Regions from separate parts of the Microbacterium sp. NPDC055665 genome, predicted to be linked through region 1. Evidence: predicted binding sites of a transcription regulator. Region 1 holds the regulator's gene; each other region holds the start of a gene.
What was found. The regulator LexA, encoded in region 1, represses DNA repair genes until DNA is damaged. The targets are predictions, from matches to a motif close to TCGAACANNTGTTCGA.

Region 1 (6,584 bases):
GGACTCTCGGATGAAGACGACGAGGAAGTGGGCCCGACCTCATGAGAATCGGACTCATCCTGACCGAGGCCCTGGGTGGCCTTCGGCGGAACATCTCGATGGTCATCTCGGTGATCCTCGTCACCTTCGTCTCTCTCACCTTCGTCGGTGCGGCGATCCTGATGCAGTCGCAGATCGGTGTGATGCGGGGTTACTGGGCCGAGCGTGCCCAGGTCGCCGTGTACATGTGCTCCGCGGTCTCGGAATCCGACACGTGCATCGACGGTGCCGCGAGCGAGGAACAGGTCGCCGCAGTTCGCGCGCAGCTCGAAGGGGACGCGCTGGCGCCGCTCATCAGCTCGCTGACCTTCGACACCAAGGAGGACACGTACGCCAAACTCGTCGATCAGCTCGGCGAGGATCAGGCGAGTGTCCTCACGGCCGACCAGGCGTTCGAGGTCTTCTTCGTGACGATGAAAGACCCGGGGCAGTCGCAGGTGCTCACCGAGGCATTCAGCGGCCAGGCCGGGGTGGAGCAGGTCAAGGATCAGCTCCAATATCTGGAACCCCTGTTCTCCGCCCTGACCGTCGCCACGTACATCGCCGTCGGCATCGCCGTGCTCATGCTGATTGCGGCGACCCTGCTGATAGGTACGACGATCCGATTGTCCGCGTATGCGCGGCGCAAGGAGATCGGCATCATGCGGCTCGTCGGTGCCTCGAACCGGTTCATCCAGACACCGTTCGTCCTCGAAGGCGTGTTCGCCGCGTTCCTCGGCTCGGCGCTGGCCAGTGCCGCGGTCGTGGCCGGGATGCACTTCGGAGTGAACGGCTACCTGCGCGGTCGGGTCCCGTTCATCACGACGTGGGTGACGATGCAGGATGCGATGCTCGTGGTGCCGGTGCTGATCGGCATCGGCATCGTGCTGGCCGCGCTGTCCGCCGGCTTCGCGATCAGGCGCTGGCTCCGTACCTGATATCCTGAAAGGCTGCTCGGTCGGAAAGATCGATCGAGCTCATCACGGCAACAGGAGAGCATCATGCCCAGGGAACGCGGAGAGAAGGTCGTCGCGACCAATCGTCGCGCACGTCACGACTACACGATCGAGAAGTCGTACGAAGCGGGGATGGTGCTCACCGGCACCGAGGTCAAGTCGCTGCGCCAGGGGCGCGCCAACCTCAGCGACGGCTACGCGTTCGTGAAGGGCAACGAGGTCTTCCTCGACTCCGTGCACATCCCGGAGTACTCCCAGGGCCACTGGACCAACCACTCTGCGAAGCGCATCCGCAAGCTGCTGCTGCATCGCGAGGAGATCGCCAAGATCGCGCATGCCGTCTCGGCAGGCGGATACACCCTGATCCCGCTGAAGCTCTATTTCTCCGACGGCCGGGCCAAGGTCGAGATCGCCCTCGCCAAGGGAAAGCGCGAGTACGACAAGCGTCAGACCCTGCGCGAGCGCCAGGACACCCGCGAGGCGGATCGTGCCATGCGCCTGCGCAATCGCGTGGGCGAGTAGCGGCCGGTCGTCACAGCGTCGGCTCGAACCCGAACACGCGGCCGAGGAAGGTCAGCTCGCGCTCGAGCGCGTCGATGATCGTGTCGGCGCTGCGGAAGCCGTGCCCCTCTGCGGGGTAGAGGACGTATTCGTGGTCGACGCCCCGCGCGGCCAGCGCGTCTCTGATCGCCTCGGACTGCGACGGCGGGACCACCCGGTCCTCCCCGCCCTGCAGCAGCAGCACGGGGACTCCGATGCGATCCGCATGGGTGAGTGGTGATCGTTCGACGTAGACATCCTCGTACTCGGGGAGGGGCCCCACGAGACCGTCGATGTATGACGCCTCGAAATCGTGGGTCTCGGCGACCAGCATCCGCAGGTCGGCCACGCCGTAGCGGCTGATTCCCGCGGCGAAGGCTCCGCCGCGTACCAGCGCGGACAGCACCGTCCAGCCGCCCGCCGAACCTCCGCGGATGGCGATGCGGGACGGATCGGCGAGCCCGGCATCCGCGAGCCCCTGTGCGGCGGCGATCACGTCATCGACGTCCACGACCCCCCACCGGCCGTCCAGACGTTCGCGGTAGGCGCGCCCATAGCCGGTGGACCCGCCGTAGTTGACGTCGAGCACCCCGATGCCGCGGCTCGTATAGAACGCGTTGGCTCCGGACGCCGCACCGGTGACGTGAGCGGTCGGCCCGCCGTGCACCAGCACCACGTACGGAGGGAGTTCATCGGCGGAGGCTGTCGCGTCGGGGTTCGCCGGCGGGTACGCGAAAGCGTGCACCACGCCGTGCCGCCCGTCGACGTCGATCGGCACGGCATGCGGCATCCAATCGGCATCCACGGGCTCGCCTCCACGCACCACGACGGTCTCGCCGGAGTCCACATCGACGCACCACAGGCCGGCGGTCACCCCGGAGCCGTTGCCGGACAGCAGCACGCGGGAACCGTCGACGTCGTCGACGCTGACGTGTCCGTCGGCCGGGACATCGATCGGGTTCACGACGCCGTCCGGAGCAATCACGACGATCTCGTCGCGCCCGTTGGTGCGGACCGCGACGATCCGCTCGTCGGCGAGCGGCCGATACCAGCGGTTGCCGAGCACCCAGAGTCCGTAGCCGGTGTCGGCGTCGCTCGGGGTGAGCGCGCGCGGTGCGCCGAGCGGTGAGAATCCGTCGAGCTCGATGCGGTACAGGCCCCAGCGGTCGTCCGGATCATCGGCGAACACCAGCTCCGCGTCGCTGAGCCACTCGGGCTGCAGCGCCGCTCGAGTGGGGATCTCGTGCACATCGCCGCCGTCGCTCTTCGCGATCTGCAGGTGCGCGGCCTCCCACGGCATCCGTCCGCGGTTCCAGGCGACCCAGGCGATGCGGGTTCCGTCCGGCGAGAGCGCGGGATGTGCGAAGAAACCGTCGCCCTCGACGATCACTCGAATTCCGGACGGGTCCTCCGCCGCGGAGCCGTCGATCGGGATCTCGACGATCGCGCGGGTGTGCGGCGCGGTCGACAGATCTTCGCGCACCGCGAGCAGACGGCCTTGCTGCACGCGGAGGCCGCCGTGCGACGGTCCCGCCGGTGTCAGCGGAACGGGCTCGGCCCCGGGGGCCATGCGATGCACACGCTGATCGCCGGCATCGACGAAGTACAGGGTGCCTGCGGCATCGGCGGTCCATGCTCCGCCTCCGTACTCGTGCACCCGGGAGCGCGCGCTCCAGGGAGCCGGGAGGACCTCGGTTCCGGAAGAGCTTCGCACCGTGACCCGCCCCTTCTCGGCGGGCACGGATTCTCCCCACCAGATCTCGGAGCCGACGAAGCGCGCCCCGTCGATCCGCGGGGAGGACGCCGCGACGGAGGCCGCGGAGAAGGGTGAGGGCCAGGAACCGTACGGGGACGACATGCCTCGAGCCTATGGCGGACGTCAGACGGCGCGCAGCACCGCCACGACCTTGCCGAGCACCACGGACTCATCGCCGAGGATGGGCTCGAAGGAGGAGTTGCGGGGGAGGAGCCAGGTGTGGCCGTCGCGACGGCGGAGCACCTTGACGGTGGCCTCGCCGTCGAGCATCGCGGCCACGATCTCGCCGTTCTCCGCATTGTTCTGCGAGCGAACGACGACCCAGTCGCCGTCGCAGATCGCGGCGTCGATCATCGACTCTCCCGAGACCTTGAGCATGAAGAGGTCTCCCTTGCCCACCAGTTGACGGGGGAGGGGGAAGATCTCCTCCACCTGCTGATCGGCGGTGATCGGCACGCCCGCGGCGATGCGACCGACCAGGGGTACGAGAGCCGCGTCGCCGACCGGGGTCGCCACGTCGGCGGGATTCTCGCCGCTGGCGCCGGGGAGATCGATCAGGACCTCCATCGCACGCGTCTTGCCCGGGTCGCGCCGGAGGTAGCCGCTCAGTTCGAGCTGACCGAGCTGGTGGGTCACGCTCGAGAGGGACTTCAGGCCGACGGCGTCGCCGATCTCGCGCATGCTCGGCGGGTAGCCGTGGTGGGCGATGGAGTTCTGGATGACCTCGAGGATCGCCATCTGCTTGGGGCTCAGGCTCTTGCGGCGGCGCGTCCGCGGTGCCTCCGACTCGGGGGCCGAGTTCTCGCTCATGGTGCTCCTTAAGTGCGGTGTTCCGACGTCGCTCTTCGAATGTCGGAGGCCCGTGGTGTGGTGTTCTCATCGAAACCGTATCCGAGAAACGGCCCGATCTGGAAGATCTGTTCGAGCGTGTCGGCAGAATCGTGCATCCGGTTTCGAAGACAACTTGACAGATGTTCGAACTCGAAGATATCTTCGGTACGTAGCTTCGCATTCACGGCTCCCGGCCGAGACGGGAATGCGAACGCTACGCCAACTTCCCCGGCAGCCTCACTGCTCCGGGACAGGCTAAGGAGCACCACATGAGCAGCATCGGCTTCAGCACCGCAGCAGTCATCCCGGCGTCGACCCGTCCTTCGACGCGACTCCGACTGACGACGCGTGGCCGCGCCGTGCTGCTGGTGGTCGCCTCCGTGCCGCTCGCGATCGGCATCGCCTTCGCCGCACTCAGCGGCGGAAGCGCGATCGCCTCGGGTGCAGACACGGCGGCCGTCAGCGTCGAGACCGTGACCGTCATGCCCGGCGACACTCTCTGGTCGATCGCCACCGGGGTCGCCCCCGACGCCGACCCGCGCGACGTCATCGGTGCGATCAGCCGGATGAATCTGCTGCGTGGCGGCGAGCTCCAGATCGGCCAGACGCTCGCCATCCCGGCCCAGTACGCCAACTGATCCCGTCGCGGCGGCGCTGCGGCAACTTTGCGTCATCGACTCCGCGCGCCGCTTAACATGGGAAGGGTGACCCTCTCACTCAACGATCTCCCGCTACGTGACGATCTTCGCGGACTGACGCCCTACGGCGCTCCGCAGGCGCCGCTCCCGATCGCCCTCAACGTGAACGAGAACACGCATCCCATCCCGGAAGCGGTCGCGAGCGACATCCTCGACGACATCGCCCTGGCGATCCGTGACGTGAATCGGTATCCGGATCGGGAGTTCACCACGTTGCGCGAGGCGTTCGCGGAGTACCTGGGGCACGGGCTCTCCGCGGAGCAGATCTGGGCGGGCAACGGCTCGAACGAGGTGCTCCAGCACATCCTGCAGGCCTTCGGTGGCCCCGGGCGCACGGCCTTCGGCTTCGCGCCGACGTACTCGATGTACCCACTCATCGCACAGGGCACGGGCGCGCGCTGGATCGCCGGGACGAGGCAGCCCGACTACACGATCACGCCGGAGGAAGCTGTCGAGCAGGTGCGCGCCGCCGACCCCGACGTGATCATCCTCTGTTCGCCGAACAACCCGACGGGAACTCCGCTCGGCCTGGACGTCGTCGAAGCCGTGTACGAAGCGGCGCGGGGCATCGTGATCGTCGACGAGGCCTACCAGGAGTTCGCACCGCACGACGCGCCTTCCGCGCTGACGCTGCTCGACGGGCGCCCGCGCCTGGCGGTCTCCCGCACCATGAGCAAGGCCTTCGCCTTCGCAGGGGCCCGAGTCGGGTATCTGGCGGCGGACCCGACGTTCATCGATGCGCTGCGATTGGTCCGCTTGCCGTATCACCTGAGCACGCTCACGCAGGCTGCGGCCGTCGCCGCGCTGCGCAATTCCGACGTGATGCTCGGCATGGTCGAGGAGATCGTCGAACAACGCGATCGCATCACCGCGACCCTCGAGGCCCTCGGCTACGCACCCCACGAATCCTGGTCGAACTTCGTCCTCTTCGGCGGCGTCGCCGACCCGCGGGCGACGTGGCAGCAGCTCTACGATCGCGGTGTGCTCGTGCGTGACGTCGGGATCCCGGGTCACCTCAGGGTCAGCGCGGGCACCGAGGCCGAGACCACCGCGTTCCTCGATGCCCTGGCCTCGATAGGATCGGCATCATGAGCACCCCGTCACCGACCCCGCGCACCGCGAGCCGCGTGCGCAGCACGTCGGAGTCCACCGTCGAACTCGAGCTGAACCTCGACGGCACCGGCGCGAGCCGCATCGACACCTCGGTGCCGTTCTTCGACCACATGCTCACCGCCTTCGCGAAGCACTCGCTGACCGACCTGACCGTGCGCGCGTCCGGCGACACGAACATCGACGCACACCACACCGTGGAGGACGTGTCGATCGTGCTCGGGCAGGCGATCCTCGAAGCTCTGGGAGACAAGTCCGGCATCTCCCGCTACGGCGATGCCCTCGTCCCGCTCGATGAGGCCCTCGCGCAGGCGGTCGTGGACATCTCGGGGCGTCCGTACCTCGTGCACACCGGGGAGCCCGCAGGTTTCGAGCACCACCTGATCGGCGGGCACTTCACCGGCTCGCTGGTGCGGCACTCGTTCGAGGCGATCACCTTCAACGCTGCGCTGACCGTGCACGTGCGCGTGCTCGGCGGCCGCGACCCGCACCACATCGCCGAGGCGGAGTACAAGGCGTTCGCACGAGCCTTCCGGCAGGCTAAGACGCTCGACCCGCTGGTCGACGGCATTCCGTCCACCAAGGGCGCACTGTGAGCACTTCACCCCGCGTCGCCGTCTTCGACTACGAGTCCGGCAACGTCCACTCGGCGGTCAAGGCGCTGGCCGCGGCCGG
Region 2 (6,584 bases), on a different contig from region 1:
CCTCGAAGTGGACCAGGCGATTGTCTTCGGCGCGGCCGGTGAGGCGGTGCGTCTCGGCGTCCTTCTTACCTTCGCCGGTCGAGACGAGCACCTCGACCTGGCGCCCGACCTGCTTCTGGTTCTCTTCCAGGGAGATTCGCTCCTGGAGTGCGATCAGGCGGTTGTACCGTTCCTGGACGACCTCCTTGGGCACCTGGTCCTCCATCGTCGCGGCGGGAGTGCCCTCTCGGATCGAGTACTGGAAGGTGAAGGCCGACGCGAAGCGGGACTGTTCGACGACGCGCATCGTGTCTTCGAAGTCCTCATCCGTCTCACCAGGGAAACCGACGATGATATCGGTCGTGATCGAGGCGTTCGGGATGCGCGCGCGAACACGATCGAGAATCCCGAGGAAGCGCTCGCTGCGGTACGACCGTCGCATCGCTTTGAGGATTCGATCGCTGCCGGACTGCAGCGGCATGTGCAGTTGCGGCATCACACTCGGAGTCTCAGCCATGGCGTCGATCACGTCGTCGGTGAACGCAGCGGGGTGAGGGCTCGTGAAGCGGATGCGCTCGAGCCCCTCGATCTCGCCGGCCGCACGCAGCAGCTTTCCGAACGCCTGCCGGTCGCCGAATTCCACACCGTAGGAATTCACGTTCTGCCCGAGGAGCGTGACCTCGATGGCGCCGTCTTCGACCAAAAGCCGGATCTCGTTCAGGATGTCACCGGGGCGCCGATCCTTCTCCTTGCCACGCAGGCTCGGGACGATGCAGAACGTGCACGTGTTGTTGCAGCCGACCGAGATCGACACCCATCCGCTATGCGCCGAATCGCGCTTCGTCGGAAGAGTCGACGGGAAGACCTCGAGCGACTCGAGGATCTCCAGCTCTGCATCGCCGTTGTGGCGCGCGCGCTCCAGCAGCCCGGGCAGCGACCCCATGTTGTGCGTGCCGAACACGACGTCGACCCAGGGCGCCTTGTCGAGGACCGCCTGCTTGTCCATCTGGGCAAGGCAGCCGCCGACCGCGATCTGCATTCCCTCCTTGCGACGCTTGACGGAGGCGAGATGCCCGAGCGTGCCGTAGAGCTTTCCTGCGGCATTGTCGCGAACTGCGCACGTGTTGATGATCACGACGTCCGCTTCGGCGCCGTCCAGAGCACGGACGTAACCGGCGCTCTCCAGCGAGCCGGACAGCCGTTCGGAGTCGTGCACGTTCATCTGGCACCCGAAAGTGCGCACCTCGTACGAGCGCTGGCGGCCGTCTTCGTCGACGGCTGCCGACGAAGCGCTGATGATCGTCGGTTCACTGCGCGGAATAGTCATGATCGACCCATTCTACGAGCCGTGCGGGTGCGGTTGCTGCGTCGCCTACTCACTCCGAATCGACGAACCGGACGCCGGAGCTCGACGCATTTGAGCCTGTCTCCCGCAGCGCCTGCTTGGCCGCCTTCATCGCCACGGACCCGTTGTATCCGCGCCGTGAGAGCTGCCCCACCAGACGCCGGAGAGCAGTGTCATTGTCGAGTCGGCTCAAAGAGCGCGCCTTGGTGCGCGCGAATTCCAGAGCGCGCTCATCGTCGTCATCCGGCAGCTCGTCGAGTGCACCGTCGATCACGTCCCGCGGAATACCTCGTTGAGCGAGCGCACGCGCGAGCGCAACCCTCCCCTGCCCCTTCCGCTCAACACCGGACGTGACCAGAGAGCTGGCGAGTGCAGCATCGTCGAGGTAGGCACGACGACAGAAATCCTCGATCACGTCATCGATCACGCCGTTCTCCAGACCGTGCCCTCGGAGAGCCTGACGGGCTTCGGAGACCGAGAGGGACCGGGTCCGCAGCTTTCGCACGAGGGATTCCTCGGCTGCGGTTCGAATCTCGTCGGAATCGACCGACTCCTCGATACCGTCCTGAGACGCGGTCAGAGCCCCGAGGGCATGAAGTCGGGGCGTGGAACTCGATGTCGGCGAACCCGATCTGGCGGATGCCCCTCGCGCGGGATGACGATCGCTCGGACTACCGGATTCGGCCCGGTTCGCCGCGGGAGCGGCACCGTCGGGCGAATGCCACGTCGACCGCCACAGGCCTGCATCGGCTGCGCGCTCGGGAGAGTCACCAGAGTTGTCGTCACCAACGCTCGCGGCTATCGAAACCGGGTCGACATTCTTCGTGGCCCGCCCGAAAAGGGGAATGATGGGGGCGATCCGGTCAGGATCGCCCCCACGAGTGTCATTCATCAGGCCGGACGACGCTCAGCGAGCTCGTCTGCCGCAGCAGGCACGGCCGCCGGTCCGCCAATGCCGAGCTTCTGCTTGATCTGCGTCTCGATCGCGAGCGCGATGTCGGGGTTGTTGAGCAAGAACGTGCGTGCGTTCTCCTTGCCCTGACCCAGCTGGTCGCCGTCGTAGGTGTACCACGAACCCGACTTCTTCACGATGGCGTGCTCGACGCCGAAGTCGATCAGGCTGCCCTCGCGCGAGATGCCGACACCGTAGAGGATGTCGAACTCCGCCTGCTTGAAGGGCGGGGCCATCTTGTTCTTCACGACCTTGACCCTGGTGCGGTTTCCGACCGCATCGGTTCCGTCTTTCAGCGTCTCGATACGACGGATGTCCATGCGGACCGACGCGTAGAACTTCAGCGCCTTACCACCGGCTGTGGTCTCGGGCGAGCCGAAGAAGACGCCGATCTTCTCACGGAGCTGGTTGATGAAGATCATGGTGGTGTTGGTCTGGTTGAGACCACCGGTCAGCTTGCGCAGCGCCTGCGACATGAGTCGCGCCTGCAGACCCACGTGGGAATCACCCATCTCTCCCTCGATCTCGGCGCGAGGCACGAGCGCTGCGACGGAGTCGATGACGATGAGGTCGATGGCGCCCGAGCGCACGAGCATGTCGGCGATCTCCAGCGCCTGCTCACCGGTGTCGGGCTGCGACACCAGAAGTGCATCGATGTCGACGCCGAGCTTCGCCGCGTAGTCGGGGTCGAGCGCGTGTTCCGCGTCGATGAAAGCCGCGATGCCGCCGGCGCGCTGGGCGTTGGCGATCGCGTGCAGCGTGAGGGTCGTCTTACCCGAGGACTCGGGTCCGTAGATCTCGACGATACGGCCACGCGGGAGACCTCCGACGCCGAGGGCGACGTCGAGGGCGATGGAGCCGGTGGGGATGACGGCCACGGGGGCGCGCTCATCGCTGCCCAGCCGCATGACCGAGCCCTTTCCGAACTGGCGATCGATCTGAGCGAGGGCGGTCTCGAGGGACTTCTCGCGGTCGGCGGGTGATGGCATGATGTGCTCCTTCTGCGCGCGTGGTGCCGCCTGTAGGCTGTCGCGGCTCGTCCCGGTTGGGAAGAACTCTCCGACAAGGCGTATGGCTCTTCGGCTTGTTTTCCACCGTACGAGAGGCCACCGACATCGTCTCGGTGAACCCGCATTCGGTGGAGAGCAGAAGCTCTGAACCACTTGTGCAGAAGACTACGCCCGTTTCGAACACATCTTCGACGACACGCCGAAGATCGCGCGCCATGTCCCGTAACCTGCGGACATTCCGCCGGGGTTCAGCGCCCGCGCGGCTCCTGCCGTCCGACACCGTGTCGCCGGCTCTCGGGAACGTCCATCTCGGCGCACAGCGCCAGCCAGATCTCCCGCGGCGGCGTACCGTCTTCCAGAGCTTCGAGTGCCGTACGGCCATGCAAGGCCGACAACCCGAGATCGTTCACCAGCGAAGAAGCTCGGGCTTGGAACTCGGTGTCGACGGCGCGAAGGAACTCGCTACGACGCATTGCTCACACGCACGCTGCGCTCAGTGCAGCGAGAGCTGGGGCTCGATCGACGCCACGAGGTCGTCGGGAACGACATCCGGGAACACCTGGATGCCCTCGAGAACGGAGATGCGATCTCCGACCTCGCGCATGATCGTCGAGATGGGGACGTCGAGGGCATCGGCGACGGATGCGAGGATCTCGCTCGACGCCTCCTTCTGGCCCCGCTCGACCTCACTGAGGTAGCCGAGGGCCACCGACGCCTTGCTTGCGACCTGCCGGAGCGTGCGCCCCTTCTGCAGGCGGAAGTCCCTCAGCACATCGCCGATTTCCTGCCGTACAAGAATCATCGGAACCTCCTCCCCGTGTGATCGTTCGAGGTCTCCCCCGATGAGACAGCCAGTCTAGTACTCCTGGTCTGCACGAAATCTACCCCTGCACTCTGTGGTTTGAATGTGAGCACATCGGTAATAACCGTCATCGGGCCGTCGCTATTCCGAGACCATCTCGAGCAACGCCGCCAGAGCCGCCGTCACCGTGTGCGTACGGATTGCATCACGGTCACCGCTCAGGTGCAGTGCCTTCGTCGAGGAGCCTTCCGGCGTCACGATCCCGATGTGAACCGTTCCCACCGGCTGGCCGTCGGGAGAATCCGGGCCGGCGATACCGGTCGTCGACAGCCCGACATCGGCCGCGAGACCGTCCACACTCACGACACGGCGCACGCCGTCGGCCATCTGCAGGGCGACCTGCGGATGGACCGGTCCGTGTGCGGCGAGAAGCTCGGTGTCCACGCCGAGGACCGTTGCCTTGACCGGGGTCGCATAGGCCACAACGCCGCCGAGCAGGACCTTGGAGGCTCCCGGAACGGATACGAACTCGGCGCACAGCGCACCACCCGTGAGTGACTCCGCGACTCCCAGAGTCCAGCCGCGGCGAGTCAGTGCCGACAGCAGTGCGACGGTGACCGCTTCGCTCATGCTCGCTTCTGGCGCGATCCACGCATCTGCGCGACGACGTAGTCGATACCGCTGGCCACCGTGAGGACCAGCACGATGAGCATCAGGACGAACATGATGATCGTCCAGGCCTCGAGGCCGATGAGGACATGCAGCGGCAGCAGCGCCCAGCCGAGGGCGACGCCCTGGAAGGCCGTCTTGATCTTGCCCATCCAGGCTGCCGCCACGACATGCTCGCTCGCGACCATCAAGCGGTGGATCGTGATTCCCCATTCACGGACGAGGATGACCGCGACGATCCACCAGCTGACCTCGCCGAGGATGGCAAGACCGATGAAGCCCGCTCCGGTGAGCATCTTGTCGGCGATCGGGTCCCAGAGTTTTCCGAAGTCACTGACGATGTCGTACTTGCGTGCGAGGTAACCGTCGACCCAATCGGTGGAGATCCCGACGATGAAGATGATGGCGGCCGCCCAGCGGAGGCCGGGCTCGGGGACGCCATAGGTGCCACCCAGCAGCAGAAGCACGAAGAAGATGACCGCCAGCGGGATGCGCGCGACGGTGATGGCGTTGGGTAGCTGCCGAGGAATCGCCATCAGTCGCGCCCCGTCAGACCCCAGGCGTCTTCATCGCCGCCCTCGGCCTCCACCTCGGGGAGACCTTCGTACTGGGCGGCGATCGGATCGTGCGTCTGAGGCATTGGCGGCACCGGAGGGGCCGCCGGAGCAGACGGAGCCGGGGACGACGCGGGAGCATCCTCTCCGCGCAGCTTCGCCATCACCTGCGGGAGCTGCTCAGCCGTGGCCAGCACATCGCGGGCCTTGGACCCCTCGGAGGGTCCGACGATCTCGCGCGATTCCAGAAGGTCCATGAGGCGACCCGCCTTGGCGAAGCCGACACGCAGCTTTCGCTGGAGCATCGACGTCGATCCGAACTGCGAGGAGACGATGAGCTCGGCAGCCGCGAGCAGCAGCTCCAGGTCGTCGCCGATGTCTTCGTCGACTTCCTTCTTCTTCGTCGGCTCCATCGCCTCCTGGACGTCGGGACGGTAGTCCGGACGAGCCTGGCGGGTGACGTGCTTGACGACCGCGTCGATCTCCTTCTCATCGACCCATGCACCCTGCAGACGGAACGGCTTCGAGGAGCCCATCGGCGAGAACAGCGCGTCACCTTGCCCGATCAGCTTGTCGGCACCGGGGCTGTCGAGGATGACGCGGCTGTCTGTGACGCTGGTGACGGCGAACGCGAGCCGCGACGGGACGTTGGCCTTGATGAGACCGGTGACCACGTCGACGCTCGGGCGCTGCGTCGCGAGGACCAGGTGGATGCCCGAAGCACGAGCAAGCTGGGTGATGCGAACGATCGAATCCTCGACGTCGCGCGGGGCGACCATCATGAGGTCGGCCAGCTCGTCGACCACGACAAGGAGGTACGGGTACGGCTTGAGCACCCGTTCGCTGCCCACCGGCACCTCGACCTCGCCCGCACGCACGGCCCGGTTGAAGTCGTCGATGTGGCGGAAGCCGAACGATGCGAGGTCGTCGTACCGCATGTCCATCTCCTTCACGACCCACTGCAGCGCCTCGGCTGCCTTCTTCGGGTTCGTGATGATGGGCGTGATGAGGTGCGGGACGCCGGCGTAGCTGGTGAGCTCCACGCGCTTCGGGTCGATCAGGACCATACGTACGTCAGCGGGGCGCGCCCGCATCAGCAGGCTCGTGATCATGGAGTTCACGAAGCTCGACTTACCGGAACCCGTGGAACCGGCGACCAGAAGGTGCGGCATCTTGGCGAGGTTCGCGATGACGATGTTGCCGCCGACATCCTTGCCGACACCGATCGTCATCGGGTGCGTGCTCTTCTGGGCGGCAGGCGAGCGCAGCACAT
Region 3 (6,584 bases), on a different contig from region 1:
ACGGCATCCTCGTCGATGATCTGCGCGAGCATGACCTCGAGCAGCTGCAGCAGGCCGCCGACGCCCACACCGACCGCGACGCCGACCAGCGCCGCACCGAGCACGTTCGACGGTGCCAGGTAGCCGAGCACGGCGACGCCGAACACCGCCACGCTCCACAGCACAGCCGTGCGCGGTGAGGTGCGGCGGACGACCGCGCTCCACAGCACGATCGAGGGGATCGCGGTGACGAAGATGGCTCCGAGGAGCAGGCTGCCCTCCCCCTCAGCCGCGCCCAACGAGTACCGCACGTAGAAGGGGATCGCGGCGAGGATCACGGCGATCGAGGTCTGCACGAACAGCGACCCGAGCACGTACGGGACGAAGGCACGGTTGCGGAACGTGTACTTCAGCTGGTCGCCCCACCGCATGGCCTCCGACGCCGCTTCCGGGACACGGCGCTCGATCATCCCGCCGAAGAACGACCACACGAGCAGCACCAGGCACACCGTGCCGAGCACCAGGGCCATGCCGGGCCACCCGATCGCGCCGTACAGGGCGGGCGCACCGGCCGTTCCCAGAACCATGCCGAGGATCGCGAAGATCTGCCGCGGGACGTTGCCTCGGGCGCGCTCCTCTGTAGTGCGGAAGATCTCGGGGAACAGCGCGGAGATGTTCAGCACCACGACGACGAACGCGATGTCGTACACGGCGACGACCACGAGGAACCACAGGATGAGACCCGCGGCCGGGAGCTCGGGCGGCATCCACACCAGCGCGAAGGCGACAACGAGCGGCACGATGCCCAGCCCGATCCACGGGATGCGTCGACCCCAGGGTGTGCGCATCCGGTCGGAGATCGTGCCGACGAGCGGATTCAGCACCGCGTTCAGGATGCCGTGGGCGATCATCGCCACGGCCACCCATCCGGCCGGCACCGCGAGGTGCGAGACGTAGAAGTAGACGACGAAGGCCGAGAAGGTCTGCGCCATGAGCTGGGTCGGGAACCCGGATGCTCCGAACGCGATCGTCTGCGCCCTGGTCGGCGCGGCATCCAGCCGTCGATCGCGCAGGCGTTCGCCCAGGACGGTCATCGAACGCCCGCCCGCTGCAGGTCGCGCAGGTCGCGCCAGCCGATGCGCACGAGAGCCTCGTCTTCGATGGCCTGCAGCACGGCCGGGTCTGTGAGCAGACGCAGCTCGTATCCGCGCTTCGCCGCGCTGAAGTCGACCGCGGCGCGCAGCTCGTCGTCGTCGATCATCGGATGCAGGTAGATCTCGGTGACACCGGCGGGAACGGCGCGCAGCAGTGTGATGAAGCCGTCGCGCACCTGCTCGTAGGTCTCCTCGTCCGGCTCGCCCTCCCGGAGGAGTTCGAACGGATGCGACCACAGCCGGTCGATGATCACGACACCCATCGCGTCGGCAGCGGAGGCCGCGTCGTCGAGCTTCGCCTGCAGCGCGGCGTCCTCTCCCACCCCGTCCATGGTGCGCGGCAGTCGGAACGGGAGGCCGTTGCGGGCGGCCAGCTCGAACACCGGGCGCAGGAAGTCGTGGCCGGTGACGAGGCCGTAGACCGACCCCATGTGGTTGTCGAGGTGCGTCACGTCGACACCGGCGTCGAGCGCGGCGTGCAGCTGGGCGGCGAGCTCGGCGGCGACGTCGTCGTCGGTCGCGGACCGCTCGACGGACGCGACATCGACGGGGAAGAACCCGTCGGCATCGACGAGGCTCGTCCCGGTGCCGGTCAGGGGGCGCCAGCGGTAGCGGCTCCATTCACTCGTGAGCACCAGGTGCACTCCGACGTCGAGGTCGGTGCGGGATGCCGCGAAGGCCAGGGCCTCCGGCGACCACGAACACGGGACCATCACGGTCGTCGAGTCGATGCGCCCGGTCGTGAGCAGGTCGACGATCGCGGTGTTCGCCGCGTGGCACATGCCGAAGTCGTCGGCGTTGAGGATGATCGCCCGCGCACCGGGTGCGAGGCCGAGGCGGTCGGCGAGGTCGGAGGGGGCGGTCATCAGGTGTCCTGTCGGGTGGGGACGGTGGGGCGATCGGGGGGTGTGGCTCAGCGACCGGTCTTCGCAGCCGGGGTCAGGATGCGGGTGAACAGCATGCTCCGGAGAGCGGATGCCGCTTCGTCGACGGCGCCGACCAGCGGGGCCTCCGGGCCGAACGAGGAGACGAGGAACCGCAGCGGCAGTTGGGCCGCATATTCGTCGGCGACGCGCTGGATGGCCTCGACCAGCACGGGGTGGGCTGCTGTGCCGCTGAGGATGAACGCCTCCGGGTCGAGCACGAGGCCGATGCTGCCGGCGACGAGCACGATGCGCTTGCCGATCTCGGCGACGACCCGGGTCGCGGCCTGGTCGCCGCGGCCGGCCGCCTCGAGGTGATCCTCCAATGAGGCGTCTGCGTCCCGCCCGACCCCGAGCGCGAGATCTCCGACGACGGCGTCGCTCACGATGGGAGCTCCGATCGGAAGGGGGGTCTGCGGCAGATACATGACCTCACCCGCGACACCCGAGAATCCGCGGTGCAGTGCGCCGTCGATCACGATGCCGGCCCCCAGGCCGTCGTCGAGGAGCAACAGAGCGAAGCTGGCGAGGTCGCCGCCGACGCCTGCCGTGAGCTCGGCGAGGGCGGCGAGGTTGACGTCGTTCTCGATGCGTACGGGGCAGCCGAGGGCCGCTGTCAGCGCGGCACGGAAGGCGCCGCCGTCCGGACCCAGATCGTCGCGGATGCCGCCGTCGGCGGTGACGATCCCGGGGATGCCGACCACGGCGAGGTGGATCGCCGCCTTCGCTGCCTTGACCGAGAGGCGGCATCGGTCCACGAGAGCGTCGATGTGCTCGACGCGATCCCCCTGAATCGGCAACACGTCGTGTTCCTCGGCGTGCACGACTCCGCGGGCGTCGACGAGCACCACGTGCGCGGCATGGTGGTCGATGTGCACGGCGGCGGCGAACCCGAGCCGCGGATGCAGGGCGACGCGGCCCGCGGCGGGCCCTCGCGTCTCGCGATCGACGCCCGCGGCGGCGACGGCTCCGGCCGCATCCAGCATCCGCAGCACCTGGGTGACGGCCGTGCGGGACAGGCCGGTCGTCGACATCAGCTCCGCGCGGGTCTGGGGACCGCTGCGCGCGAGCGCCTCCAGGATTGCGCGACCGTTGAGCGTGCGTAGCAGGCCCTGCGGTCCCGCGAGTGGTCTGGACATGTGCTCCGGCGTCTGCTTCTCGATTCACGTACCGCGCCGGGCACTGGGCCGGGCGCAGTGCCCGCAAGCATGCCACATCGAGTCGCACAGGTCGACACTTCACGCCGAGTCGGCTCGACGCCATTCATGCTCTGAGCGGTGTCGAGGGGTGTCTCGCCGATGTGACCGGGGGTCGTGGGGTCGGGGGTTGTGGTTTTGTGGGTCGTGGTGTCGGGGGTCGTGGTTTTGTGGGTCGTCGCGCTGCTGGTCGTGGTGTGCGCCATTGTCGGGTGGGGTCCCACCAGGCGGGTCCGCGGACGTGTGGTGTGCCGTCCATCATGCGGATTTCCCATCCGGAGGTGGTGAGGGTGCGGTGGTGGTGCCAGCAGAGGGCGACGCCGTTGTCGGTGTGGGTGGGTCCACCTCTGGCGTGTTCGTGGACGTGGTGGATCTCGCACCAGGTTGCGGGGACGTGGCAGCCGGGGATGAGGCATTCGCGGTCGCGGAGGGTGATCGCGCGGCGTTGGTGGGTGGTGAAGATCCGGTCGGTGGTGCTGATGCCGATGATGCGCCCGTTCGGGTCGAACAGCACCCGTTGCACGCCGCCCGCGCATGCGGTGTGTGCGGCGACACGGGGGGAGACGGGGGTGTCGATGCCGTCGATGTGCGCCCACCCGTGCCCGGTGGTGTAGTCGTCGGCGGTGACGGACACGACCAGGGTGGGGGCCCCACCGCCCAGGCGTGGGGTGTCGTCGTGGCGGGCGGCGATGCCGAGGATCGCGGCGAGGGTGTCGTGCTGCTTCTGCGACCGGGAACGCGGGTCGATCATCCGCCCCGGGTCACCGGACGGGAGGACACCGTCATCCGTTTCGGGGCCATCGTCGGCGACACCATCCCGGGACCCGGCGTCTCCGTCGGTGCCCTCCGGCGTCTCGGCACCCGCATCGCTCCGGTCCGAGGGCTCGAACACGACTCCGGGGACGGGTGGCCCGTCGACTTTCGGGTTCAGATACGCGTCGAACAGGCGCTGCAACTGTCCCGCGACCTCCGGCAGCAACCGTCCCCGGATCGGGATCACTCCGTCTTTCGCGCGTCCGAGGGTCAGACCTCGTGCCCGCATCGCGATGTCGTCCGCGGGTTCCGCACCGTCCGGGTCGAGGTACTGCACGATCACCTGCGCCAACAACCGCAGATCCTCCGGCGTCGCCGCCGGCGCAACATCCCCGACCCCCGCGTCCGTGTCCGCATCCGTGTCCGCATCCGTGTCCGCATCCGTGTCCGGGTCAGCAACAGAGACTCCTCGCGCGTATGCGGCCAACTCCGCGTCCGCCCGCAACCGGTCCGCGGTCCCGATCCGGGCCCCGGCCTGCTCGATCGGCCCGATCGCCGCCAACAGCCCCGCCACCCCGATCGTCCCGTCCACCAACGCCTCCCGCAACGCCGGCCACCGCGCCGGCAACCACGCCCCGGACGACAACTCCACCTCCCGCCGTGTTGCTTTCGCAGCCTTCACCACCCGGGCCGCACCCGGGCCGTCGGTGCGTAGCACCCGCTGCAGCAGCTCGTTCACCGTGCGACACCCGAACCGCCCACAGAACGCCGGCTCCCCCGACCCCGCCGGACGCCCATCCACCGACGCGACCGTCTCCACGACCACCGCATCCACCCGCCGCTGCACCTCCCCCGCGACCCGCAACAGCTCCATCTTCGCGTCGTCACTCAGCGCCGCGATCACGTCCGCGCGCAGCACCACATCCAGGTCGGCGACGACCCGGTCCAGCACCTCCACGGGGTTGTTCATACCCCCAGTCAACCGAGGGCCACCGACATTCACACCCGAATAACCCCCGTTCAGAGCAATATTCCGAAACACGCGAACCACCGTCACGCCCTCCACAGAAACACCGCCACAGCACTTCTCCACACTCCCCGCGGCACGGCGCACCGCGACGCACGCGGACGTCCCACACCAGGGCAGAGTGTGAGCATCCGCGTCGACAAGACACACGACATCCCCCCAGTCGATGACGGCCGAGCATTCGTCGTCGAAACGGAGTCGACCATCCGTTCTCGATTTGACGCTCACAGGTTCGCCAACTAAATTACAGATCGGTAACGGTGGCATCCGGGGGGATCGACCGCCGAGCACATCTGCCCTCCGGAAGGATCCCGTCACGAATTCCCTGCCACCCGAGCGCGCTCACGACGCCTCGGAAGCCTTCTCAGAAGCCCCCGACTCGGCCCGACCGCGCTTGCGGCGCGACTTGCGACGCTCCGCGTCCACGGAGCCGCAGAGTCCCCCCGCGATGGATGCAACCCGCGCGGGCAACGGACAGCGCGCCCGCACAGCAGATGCACTCGGCGCGGTCGACGCACGAGAGCCGGCCGGTGCACCCCACGCAGGCGATGCCGCCGGCGCACCGACTTCCACCGACCTCCTCGACACACGCGACGCGATCGACGCGATCGACGCACCCGACGCACCCGACGCACCCGACGCACCCGACGCACCCGACGCACCCGACGCGATCGAAGCGATCGACGCCCTCGACACACGCGACGCAATCGACGCACTCGACTCGATCGTCGCGATCGACGCACCCGACGCGATCGACCCCACACCGTCCGCCTCGCCCGCTACACCGGCCGCATCGCCCGCCACACCGGCCGCCACAGCTCCCGCTGCACCGACCGCTCGTCCGCAGGCGCGGGGCGCCGGCCGGCGCGGCACCCGGGGTGTTCGCGCGCGCCCTGGGCGCACGAAGCCGCAGAAGGCAGCGCCGTCGGTCCGGACCGGCCGAGCCAAGCGTCCGTGGGCGAAGGCCAAGGCGCTCGGGGCCACGTTCGCGATCGGCGTGATGGTCACCGGTGCGGCACTGCCCGCACTCGCCACGGGAAGCGATGGGGCCGTCGCCACCACCAGCCTCACCACAGCGGCCGCAGCCGATGCCGCGCAGTCCTACACGTCCGCGTCGGCGTCCACATCGACGGACGAGATCCGTGCCGAGATCGCTCCGCGGGGAACCTTCTCGGCGACGACGCCCGAGGAGATCGAGGAGACGCGCTCACGGGCCGTCGCCGCCGCCCTCGCTGCGGGCATGCCGCTCGGGAGCGCGGTCGAGATCCCCATCGCCGACCGCATCGTCATGCCGATGGCAGACGGCACGTACTCGTTCACCGACGGCTTCGGCGCCTCACGGCCGGGCCGGTCTCACCTGGGCCAGGACTTCGCTGCGGGTGTGGGAACGCCGATCAACGCCGCGATGAAGGGCTGCGTGTCCCGCTCCACCGAGAGCTACCAGGGCTACGGCGTGACGATCCAGATCGAGAGCATCGTCGACGGGCAGGCGGTCAGCACCGTCTACTCGCACATGAACTACGGAACCCGTGCGGTCGAGGTCGGCGACTGC

Region 2: the regulator LexA is predicted to act here: its motif matches at 3,463-3,478, upstream of recA (recombinase RecA).
Region 3: the regulator LexA is predicted to act here: its motif matches at 5,231-5,246, upstream of ACWGO6_RS06040 (DUF222 domain-containing protein).

What each region holds. Positions count from the first base shown of each region.
Region 1 covers NZ_JBSHGY010000005.1:35,996-42,579, reverse strand. The annotation lists gene ftsE (cell division ATP-binding protein FtsE) at 1-45, shown strand, start outside; gene ftsX (permease-like cell division protein FtsX) at 42-956, shown strand; gene smpB (SsrA-binding protein SmpB) at 1,020-1,496, shown strand; gene ACWGO6_RS13295 (S9 family peptidase) at 1,507-3,372, opposite strand; gene lexA (transcriptional repressor LexA) at 3,394-4,080, opposite strand; gene ACWGO6_RS13285 (LysM peptidoglycan-binding domain-containing protein) at 4,371-4,739, shown strand; gene ACWGO6_RS13280 (histidinol-phosphate transaminase) at 4,806-5,891, shown strand; gene hisB (imidazoleglycerol-phosphate dehydratase HisB) at 5,888-6,505, shown strand; gene hisH (imidazole glycerol phosphate synthase subunit HisH) at 6,502-6,584, shown strand, end outside.
Region 2 covers NZ_JBSHGY010000001.1:374,956-381,539, forward strand. The annotation lists gene miaB (tRNA (N6-isopentenyl adenosine(37)-C2)-methylthiotransferase MiaB) at 1-1,306, opposite strand, end outside; gene ACWGO6_RS01840 (regulatory protein RecX) at 1,356-1,751, opposite strand; gene recA (recombinase RecA) at 2,216-3,265, opposite strand; gene ACWGO6_RS01850 (DUF3046 domain-containing protein) at 3,535-3,759, opposite strand; gene ACWGO6_RS01855 (helix-turn-helix domain-containing protein) at 3,780-4,088, opposite strand; gene ACWGO6_RS01860 (CinA family protein) at 4,230-4,718, opposite strand; gene pgsA (CDP-diacylglycerol--glycerol-3-phosphate 3-phosphatidyltransferase) at 4,715-5,293, opposite strand; gene ACWGO6_RS01870 (DNA translocase FtsK) at 5,293-6,584, opposite strand, start outside.
Region 3 covers NZ_JBSHGY010000002.1:75,019-81,602, forward strand. The annotation lists gene ACWGO6_RS06025 (MFS transporter) at 1-1,073, opposite strand, end outside; gene ACWGO6_RS06030 (polysaccharide deacetylase family protein) at 1,070-1,999, opposite strand; gene ACWGO6_RS06035 (ROK family protein) at 2,047-3,195, opposite strand; gene ACWGO6_RS06040 (DUF222 domain-containing protein) at 3,320-4,975, opposite strand; gene ACWGO6_RS06045 (M23 family metallopeptidase) at 5,481-6,584, shown strand, end outside.